3 regions of the Paenibacillus sp. TSM33 genome follow, and region 2 is predicted to be linked to each of the others. Evidence: riboswitches for the same ligand, from Rfam matches in the RefSeq annotation. Region 2 holds a riboswitch; each other region holds the start of a gene.
The links. Region 2 has a riboswitch for glycine ahead of ACN6NF_RS19315 (alanine/glycine:cation symporter family protein). Riboswitches for the same ligand answer to the same signal wherever they lie in the genome.
Positions count from the first base shown of each region.

Region 1 (3,276 bases), on a different contig from region 2:
CATATCCATATCCTCCTTGTGAGTAAATAGCATCACTACCTTTTCTTAAAATTCATACTAAATGACAGCGCTATCTTCATCAACGAAATGAAAACGTACTTTCGTCATGAACATTGATGACAACATTTAAATTTAAAGTAACGACAAGGCATTATACCTGCATAATTCTTCTTAATATGACCGATATCAATAGAAATTAGTCGAAAAAACAGTGCTGTACATCTGTGCAATTGTATAGAGGAGTTCTCCTCTAAATCTGATTGAGTTACGTAAATACGTCTTCTAAAAGACAACAAAAAAATAGCCGCCATGTCAGAACATAGCGACTATTTTATACACAAAGCGAGCGGACTAACGATGCTCTTATTCAAATCAATATCCATATAAAAATTTAGAATAAAGCGCTAATATTTCATCCTGTATTGCTCATTATTGCTCATCCAAAATCAACTGCTCGTACTGATCTGCAGACAGCAGCTTGCCCACAGCTTCCTCGACATCATTGCCTATCTCTACTTCGATCATCCATCCCTTCTCATAGGGAGATTCATTCACCAGCTCCGGTGTGCTTTCCAGAGCTTCATTCACTTTCAATACAGTTCCCGCCACCGGAGCAAAAAGATCGGATACAGTCTTCACCGATTCAATTGTACCAATCTCTGCCCCCTGTTTAATCGTTGCTCCCGCCTCAGGTAATTCCACAAAAACAATATCACCCAGTTGATGCTGTGCAAAGTCTGTAATGCCGATCCGCAACGTCCCGTCCGCTGTGCGCTGAACCCACTCATGTTCGTCTGTATACCAAAGTTCCTGTTTCACTTCACTCATCTTGCTTTCCCCTCACTTCCACATGAATAAAATGTTTTTAATCACCTGTATTAGACAGGTTAAGATTATGACAACAAGAACACTCATGTCAATAATACTAACAAAAATACTTCATGTTATCTCGTATAGCATAGAATATTAAAAAATGATAACTTGTAACAAACGCTTACATATCCTTATTTATACATTAAATGTTTTTTGGATTGTTTTATATGACATTTTTATTGACATTTTGAATGAATTTGCGTATTAATGGGTTATAGCAAATGCTTTTGGAAATACCCCGACAACTGCAAACGCGGATGAACGCGGAGGGAGAGACTACCAAAAAGATTCGCATAGCCGTTGTCGCTTGTGAGACAGTTGTGCACGCGAATCGGATCAAGTTGTTATCTGCAAAACCGGGTAACGTACCGTTGATCCAAAAGGTAGCGCCGAAGGAGTAAACTTGCATTGCAGGTGAATCTCTCAGGCAAAAGGACCTCTGCCGGACGCATCTCTGGAGAGCATTCGCGATTAGAGCGGATCACCCAAGAGGAAACCTGGTTCATACCGGGGTAACTTTCTGGTATCAAGGACAGAGCTGAAAGAAGAGTATGGACTGCCGTCTATACGTTTCTTTCAGCCTGTCTTTTTTGTTTAGCCGATTACACTGGATAGGAGTGAAAAAATGTCTAATTTGCGAAGAACACCATTATTTTCGTCCTACGGGACGCAGCCCGGGGTTCGTTGTATTGACTTTGGCGGGTGGGAGCTTCCCGTTCAGTTTAGCGGCATCCAAAAGGAGCATGAGGCCGTCCGGCAACGTGCGGGTTTATTCGATGTCTCGCACATGGGCGAGTTTTTGGTTGAGGGCAAAGAAGCCGAGGCTTTTTTGCAACAGGTAACCACAAATGATGTCAGCCAGTTGGAACCGGGCCAGGCACAATATTCACTCCTGTGTTACCCCGATGGAGGCATAGTGGACGACTTGCTTGTATACTGCAAAGGACCCGAGCGCTATATGCTCGTTGTGAATGCCTCCAACATCGACAAAGATTGGGATTGGCTCATGCGCCACGTACCTACATCGGTTCATCTGGAGAATGTATCTGATGCGATAGCATTGCTGGCATTACAAGGACCGGAAGCAGCACGTATTGCCGCAGCCGTGACAAATGCAGATATTACGAATCTGGCATCTTTCCGATTCCATGAGAACGTGCAATTGTTCGGAGCAAAAGCGCTCGTCTCCCGAACCGGATATACCGGCGAAGACGGTTTTGAATTTTATATACCTGCTGAGGAAGCACCCGCCGTGTGGGATGGTTTGCTTCGTTGCGGTGAATCGTATGGGCTAATTCCCGCTGGGCTTGGTGCTCGCGATACACTGCGGTTTGAGGCACGGCTGCCGCTGTACGGACAGGAGTTATCTGCCACGATTTCACCGCTTGAGGCTGGTTTAGGTTTCTTCGTCAAGCTGAATAAAGGAGATTTTATCGGCAGGGAAGCACTGCAACGCCAGAAAGAACAAGGAATTCCTCGCAAGCTGATCGGGCTGGAAATGATTGACCGCGGTATCCCGCGCGCTCATTATCCAGTCTTCGCGGAGGGCCAACATATCGGTGAGGTCACAACGGGGACTCAATCGCCCACCTTGAAGCGCAATCTGGGGCTGGCCCTGGTGGACAGTCGTTTTAGCACCCTATCTACACCGCTGGAGGTCGAAATTCGTGGTAAACGCCTGCGTGCGGAAGTGGTCCCAGCCCCCTTTTATAAACGGTCACGCTGATCTTAATCCTCATCACTCTAAAAAAGCGATCATGTCTGATATATACTTCTTGATTTTGAATTCACGACTATTGATGAACTAATCTTCAATTTTAAACTTTGCTTTTCCGAAAGGAGCCAGAATCTATGAAGCAGCATCGCTATCTCCCTATGACCGAACAAGATCAAACCGAAATGCTGCGTGTGGTGGGCGTATCATCCATTGATGATTTATTCAGTGACATTCCAGAGGCTATTCGATACCAAGGAGAACTCCCTCTTTCCTCTCGGCTTGACGAAAGAGCCTTAACTCGCCACATGGCCGAGCTGGCCAGACACAACGCCAATACAGACACACATACCAGCTTTCTTGGTGCAGGTATTTATGATCATCATATTCCGTCCGTCATTCAGCACATCACCTCACGTTCCGAATTTTACACAGCCTACACCCCCTATCAGCCGGAAGTAAGCCAAGGCGAGCTGCAAGCCATTTTTGAATTCCAGTCATATATTTGCGAATTGACAGGCATGGCAGTAGCTAATGCCAGCATGTACGATGGAGCGACAGCTCTAGCGGAAGCGGGCTCACTGGCCGCCGCAGCCACGCGCCGTAAACAGCTTATCGTATCAAGGTCTGTCCATCCAGAGGCACGCCAGGTATTGGCAGCCTATGCGCGCGGATTGGACTTGGACATC
Region 1 covers NZ_JBLZXB010000017.1:1,406,368-1,409,643, forward strand. The annotation lists gene ACN6NF_RS18175 (PTS mannitol transporter subunit IIBC) at 1-3, opposite strand, end outside; gene gcvH (glycine cleavage system protein GcvH) at 430-828, opposite strand; glycine riboswitch at 1,221-1,322, shown strand; glycine riboswitch at 1,323-1,419, shown strand; gene gcvT (glycine cleavage system aminomethyltransferase GcvT) at 1,499-2,599, shown strand; gene gcvPA (aminomethyl-transferring glycine dehydrogenase subunit GcvPA) at 2,725-3,276, shown strand, end outside.
Region 1: another riboswitch for glycine. It lies ahead of gcvT (glycine cleavage system aminomethyltransferase GcvT); the one in region 2 lies ahead of ACN6NF_RS19315 (alanine/glycine:cation symporter family protein).

Region 2 (3,276 bases):
CAAGTGCATTGGCCACCAAACGGGGACATGAAATCATTCCGGGCGCTCAGATCGGCTGTATGCTGGCACGCATTGAAAGCTACCCACATACGTGTAACCCAGAGGATATCCTGAAAGCACAGCATGAAAATCAAATGAACCTGTTCTTTACGGATGTGCATGCACGTGGGGAATATCCCAACTATATGAACCGTTATTTTGAAGAGAATAATATTGTGATCCAAACAGAATCCGGCGATGCCGAAATTTTGAAAAATAACACGGTCGATTTTATCTCATTTAGCTACTACATGACCTTGACCGTATCGGCAGGTCCAGAAGGAGAGAAGGCAGCGGGGAACCTGATTGGCGGTGTGAAAAATCCATATTTGCAGTCTTCCGACTGGGGATGGCAGATCGATCCGATCGGCCTGCGTGTTACACTAAATACGTTTTATGATCGGTATCAAAAGCCGCTGTTCATCGTAGAAAATGGCCTGGGTGCGTATGATAAGGTAGAAGAAGACGGCTCTGTGCATGACACATATCGCATTGATTACTTGCGTCAGCATATTGCCCAAATGAAGGAAGCGATTGCTGACGGTGTTGATCTAATTGGTTACACCAGCTGGGGTCCTATCGACCTTGTGAGCATGTCTACGTCCGAAATGTCCAAGCGCTACGGATTTATTTACGTTGATCTGGATGATGACGGTAACGGAACGCTTCAACGCTCCAAAAAGGACTCATTTAACTGGTATAAAAATGTGATAGCAACCAACGGTGAAGAATTGTAATTCCATATCGTTTTGACGGGTACAGCAGAGAAAATCCTCAGGATGCAATCTGCTGTACCCGCTTTTTGTATAGATACCCTATCGATTCTTTCAGAGGGCTTCACAAATTTTTCACTTGTAATAAACTGAAATTTTTCTGTATAATGAATAAAAATTTCATATGTCTGGTTGATGTTTGCGGGAGATGGAATGAAAGTTCCAACCGAAGGGGCAAAACTCTCAGGTGCTTAGGCTGATTTACAGCAACGAGCAGGGACCGTAAACGGACAGAACTCTGGAGAGACCCTTAATTGGGCGCCGAAGGTGCACCGCAGATCACATCTGCTTAAACTCTCAGGCAAAAGGACAGAGACGCGAATAACCTGTGACAGGGAGTGCCCTAGGCTTTTTATGAGCTTTTAGAGGTGAATCCTGCACAAGATGGTTGTATTTTTCGTGCCTTTAACCTCTCCAGGAGTCGAATCAACAGATTTGACTCTTTTTTGTTTTCTAATATGCTGGAGGAGCGGGTTGAAATGAATTTGGTACATGTGTTAGAAACGATTAGCAGTTGGATATGGGGGGCGCCTCTCATCATCCTTGTGATGGGAACGGGGTTATGGCTGACCATACGTCTAAAAATGTTGCAGGTATTCCGCCTGCCCCTGGCGATCAAGCTCATCGGTAAGGCACCGAACGAAGGTAGCGGGGATGTAAGCAGCTTTGCGGCTTTGAGTACGGCTCTGGCGGCTACCGTCGGTACAGGAAGTATTGTCGGTGTAGCAACAGCCATTAAGCTGGGCGGGCCAGGGGCCTTGTTCTGGATGGTCGTTGCAGCCTTTTTTGGGATGGCGACGAAATACGCAGAAGGTGTACTTGCGGTAAAATACCGGGTGAAGGATCGGAATGGACAATTCTCCGGCGGTCCGATGTATTATATTGAAAAAGGCCTTGGACGCCGTTTTAAACCATTGGCAATGTTGTTTGCTTTTTCGGGAATGCTGGTAGCGTTGTTCGGAATTGGAACATTTCCTCAGGTCAAGGCGATTGTATCTTCGACTGAAAATAGTTTTGGCGTTCCGCCGATTGTAACAGCATTGACTATTGCTGTCCTTACAGCTCTTGTGACCATTGGAGGACTCAAAAGCATTGCCAAGGTATCGACGAAGGTTGTTCCTTTTAAAACAGGACTATATGTACTGATTTGTATTATTGTACTGATTCGGTTTGCTGACCAGCTTCCTGCTGCCATCGCGCTTGTGCTTCATTCGGCATTTTCAACTACATCGGCAACGGGTGGATTTGCAGGAGCTACGATTATGCTGGCGATGCGCAGCGGGGTAGCCAGAGGTATTTTTGCCAATGAGGCTGGATTGGGCAGCGCACCGATTGCAGCCGCGGCTGCCAAAACCAAATGGCCTGCAGAACAAGGGCTGATTTCCATGACAGGCGTATTTATTGATACGATGGTTATTTGTGTGATGACCGGGTTGACGTTACTGGTTAGCGGGGTGTGGAGCGGGCCTACCGATGCAGGCTTGATGACTCAGCAAGCCTTTTCCAGTGCATTTCCGCTGGGAGCAGAGCTGCTCACCATCATCCTGATTATGTTCGCATTCACCACCATGCTCGGCTGGAACTATTACGGGGAACGCTGTGTTGAATACTTGCTTGGGGTTAAGTGGATCAAGCCTTATCGTTATTTGTTCATTGTACTGGTTGGCGGGGGCGCGTTCATTAAACTGGATGCGATTTGGCTGCTGGCGGATATTTTTAACGCAATGATGGCTTTTCCAAACCTAATTGCACTGCTCGGCTTGTCGGGAATTGTCGTTGCAGAAACCCGAACCTATATGAATTCTTTGTATCCTAATAAGGACAAGGGTATTCTTGCAGGTGCCAATGTAGGGGCGGCTATCCAAGTAGAAGAAAAAGGACAAACGGTGAATTCATAAATACTAAAAGGGAGTGTTCTCAGCCATCACAGGCTTGAGGACACTCCCTTTTAATTGTTATAACGATGCACGCAAAATAGCTAAAATATCTTCCTGTTTCAGCTTTTGATAATTACCGAAACCTCCGTGCTCCATTTCACGGGCCGCAATGCTTGCGATGTTTTCCAATTGTTCATCATTAATGTTGTAATCGGCCAGGGTAGAAGGGGCACCAAGACTTGTCCAGAACGCACTTAGACGGTCAATACCTTCCAAGGCAATTTCTCTGTCAGTTTTACCTACAGTGTCCAAGTCGAACATACTGAGCATCAGCCGCTTCATGCGTGCAGCATCCTGATCCACTGTATGTCTCATCCAGTTGGGAAACAGAATCGCTAGACCGCCAGCATGAGGAATATCATATACAGCAGATAGTGCATGTTCAATGGTATGCGAAGCCCAATCCCCGAAGTAGCCCATTTGCAGCGTACCGTTCAGGGCAATCGTCCCAGCATATAATATCGTTTCGCGATGCTCATAGTTGTGCAAATCCTCCAGCAGCTTAGGTGCCGTTTCAATCACATGGT
Region 2 covers NZ_JBLZXB010000018.1:67,928-71,203, reverse strand. The annotation lists gene ACN6NF_RS19320 (glycoside hydrolase family 1 protein) at 1-776, shown strand, start outside; glycine riboswitch at 945-1,029, shown strand; glycine riboswitch at 1,041-1,135, shown strand; gene ACN6NF_RS19315 (alanine/glycine:cation symporter family protein) at 1,292-2,710, shown strand; partial or broken gene ACN6NF_RS19310 (NADH-dependent alcohol dehydrogenase) at 2,768-3,271, opposite strand.

Region 3 (3,276 bases), on a different contig from region 2:
GCTCAGATGCCTTAAAGGCAACATTCGCCTCACCAATGATGAACACATCATATTGGCGCAGCTTATCATAGGTTATGGCCTGTTCTCCATAAGTAAAAGGAATAGGGCGATTCAATTGGTCCACTGTAAAGCCTACATTACGCAGTCCATTGGAAAAATCAGAGAAGGCGCCCTCAATGACCCAATCTGCTGCCCCAGCTGTCTGGGCGTGCGTATTATCGAACAGCACCTTTTTACCTTTGCCGTCCGGCAACGTCGAGCCAGGTTGACTTGGATTGCCAGGATTAGGTTCACCCGGCTCGCTTCCATTCACCAGTTCCACAGCGCTCGGGCTTTTTACTCCACCAAAATTATTGTAGGCGCCAAGCGTACCTGTCACACGAATTTTGCTGCCAATCAGCTCAGGATGGCCTGTTAGCCCAAATTGCCCTCTGTACGCTGATGTCAGCTGTACATTTAATAGATTAGACGTGCTACGTTCACTGGCCTGGTCGGCAATCAGTACGTTAAAATCATTTGCAAACGGAGCAGAAAAATTAGCCGTTTTCGATCCGGTAGCATGTCCGACGATGTAGCCTTCCACCGTCACTGTACCTCCACTGCCTTGGCGCTGAAGTGCTTCGTCTACCGTCAATGCTCCCTCTGCCTTGACCTGACCGAATGGAACGAAGATCCCAATCAGCAGCGATACGATCGCTGCCAGATGCAGCACCCCTTTCAAGCGTGAACCTGTGAACCGCAAGCCTTTTACCATACGTCAATATCCCTCCTATAATTCCATAAATGTACTTGTCCTCTATCAGATTAGCTGTCAATCTTCTAATTCCTTCCTGATTTCATCCATAATTATGTAAATTTTAATCTTTGTTATCGAAAAATCGCCTGTTTATGTAAAATTTAATCCCTGCGATTGACACCGAGCACGGCATACATTACGCTAAGAAATATATGTAGAACGGTATACGCGAATGAAGATGACGGGAGAGTCTGTCCAGGGGCTTACACGCTGGCGGCACCGAAGGAGCAAGACGCCAGCACCCGGCTGGCGGATAATCTCTCAGGTCCATGTATCGTCATCTGACGCAACTCTGGAGAGAGCGCAAGCCACCCAAGGGGTAAGGCGGTAAGAACACCGCACGAAACTCTCAGGTAACGAGGACAGAGATAAGGGAAACTTCCTTATCCTGTCCTTTTTTGCGCTCACATTGTACGTCAGCATTAGGAACCGTCATAGCCGCGCACAAACGCGGAAATACCATATACTATGGTACTAGAACATACAGGGGGTCACACCATGCGTTTCAAAGATGTATTTTCCATTATCGGTCCGGCCATGACCGGACCTTCCAGTTCACACACCGCAGGCGCGGTGCGGCTTGCACGCGTTGCCCGTCACTGGCTCGGGTCGCAGCCTGACCGCGCCCGCATGACATTGTACGGCTCCTTCGCTGACACATACAAAGGACACGGTACAGACCTGGCGCTCATCGCAGGACTGCTTAATTACGATACGGACGACCATCGAATTCCAGATGCCGAGCAATGGGCGGAGCAGGCAGGAATGGACGTGGAATTTGCCGTCAGCGGCCTACCCGCGCCCCATCCGAACACCGTCCGTTTTGAGCTGTGGAAGGGTGAGGATCAGCGCACATTGCTGGGCTCCTCCATTGGCGGCGGCAGCATCCATGTCCAGCAGCTCAATGAATTCCGAGTCAACCTGACCGGGGAACTGTCTACGTTAGTGCTCCTTCACTCGGATAAACCCGGTACATTAGGTGCGGTGACTTCAGCACTCGGCGCTGCCGACATTAACATTGCCTATATGCATGTGGATCGCAAAGGCCGGGATGGTGAAGCACTTACAGCCATCGAAACGGACAGTCCTCCTACGGCTGAACTGATCGCAAAACTACGATCCTTACCACATATGTACGAAATTAAAATGATTAATTTGAAAAAAGGAGCTGAATCTGATGCGATTTAGCCATCTGCATGAAATCAGCGCCATATGCGCGGAGGAATCCACCACGATTGGCCGCCTGATGATTCAAGAGCAGGTACAAGAGACGAATACAACGGAAGAAGAAATCTTCCGCCAAATGTCTGAATATTATGAAGTCATGAAGGAGGCCGTTCATCGTGGTCAGACGCAAGACACCGTATCCCGCAGCGGATTAACGGGCGGCGACGGCAAGCGTCTGGCCGAGTATCTGCGGACAGGGGAAACCTGCTCCGGCGACGCCTCCGCACTCGCCATGGCTTATGCGCTCTCCGTGTCGGAGGTTAATGCGTCCATGGGGCGTATTGTGGCTACGCCCACTGCTGGCTCTTGTGGAGTCATCCCCGGTGTGTTCATTAGTGCGCAGGAGCGGTTCGGCTGGGATGATGAGCATATGGTGCACGGCTTGTTCGCAGCCGGAGCCATTGGCTACGTCATCGCCAATAATTCCTTCATTTCCGGCGCGGAGGGAGGCTGTCAGGCTGAGATTGGCTCAGCCATCGGGATGGCCGCTGGCGCGATGGTCGAGCTACGCGGCGGCACACCTGAGCAGGCCGTTCACGCCGTAGGCCTAGCGCTCAAGAACACGCTCGGTCTAATTTGCGACCCCGTCGCCGGACTCGTCGAGATTCCATGCATCGTGCGCAACGGACTGGGAGCCGTGACCGCACTTGCCGCAGCGGATATGGCTTTGGCAGGCGTGCGCAGCGCCATTCCGTCTGACGAAGTCATTGACGTAATGCTTGAAGTCGGCAGCGCAATGCCATCAAAGCACCGCGAGACCGCCAAAGGCGGCTTGGCCCAGACACCCACTGGCAAGCGTTTGACCGAATCACTGACACGCAACACACGGGCCAAGAAGCATAAGTCGTAGCTTCTAAGCTTTAAAAAATAAAAGAGCAAGCATGTCGTCTCTAGACGTATGCTTGCTCTTTTTCTTTTCAGTCGATTACAGATTACTGAACGGTCACCTGTACCTTCGTCATTTTACCTGCATATTTCACGGTAATTACAGCTTTGCCCTTGCCCTGTGCTTTAATGTTACCGTCTTTGACCGTCGCAACAATAATTCTGGATGAGGACCAGACAGCCGGCTTGGAAACATCTTTTTCCGACTCATCCTTATACGTGGCTGTAGCTGTAACCTTAGCCAACTGCCCTGCCTTCAAAGTCAAGGCGACTTCGTCCGTTTGTAAGTATTTAAGCGTATCAACATCAACAGGCACGCTGATCACTTTCCCACCGAACTTCGCCTGAATGTTAGCTTTACCGTAGCT
Region 3 covers NZ_JBLZXB010000005.1:14,463-17,738, reverse strand. The annotation lists gene ACN6NF_RS01740 (DUF6359 domain-containing protein) at 1-754, opposite strand, end outside; glycine riboswitch at 969-1,083, shown strand; gene sdaAB (L-serine ammonia-lyase, iron-sulfur-dependent subunit beta) at 1,295-1,984, shown strand; gene sdaAA (L-serine ammonia-lyase, iron-sulfur-dependent, subunit alpha) at 1,974-2,873, shown strand; gene ACN6NF_RS01725 (Ig-like domain-containing protein) at 2,956-3,276, opposite strand, start outside.
Region 3: another riboswitch for glycine. It lies ahead of sdaAB (L-serine ammonia-lyase, iron-sulfur-dependent subunit beta); the one in region 2 lies ahead of ACN6NF_RS19315 (alanine/glycine:cation symporter family protein).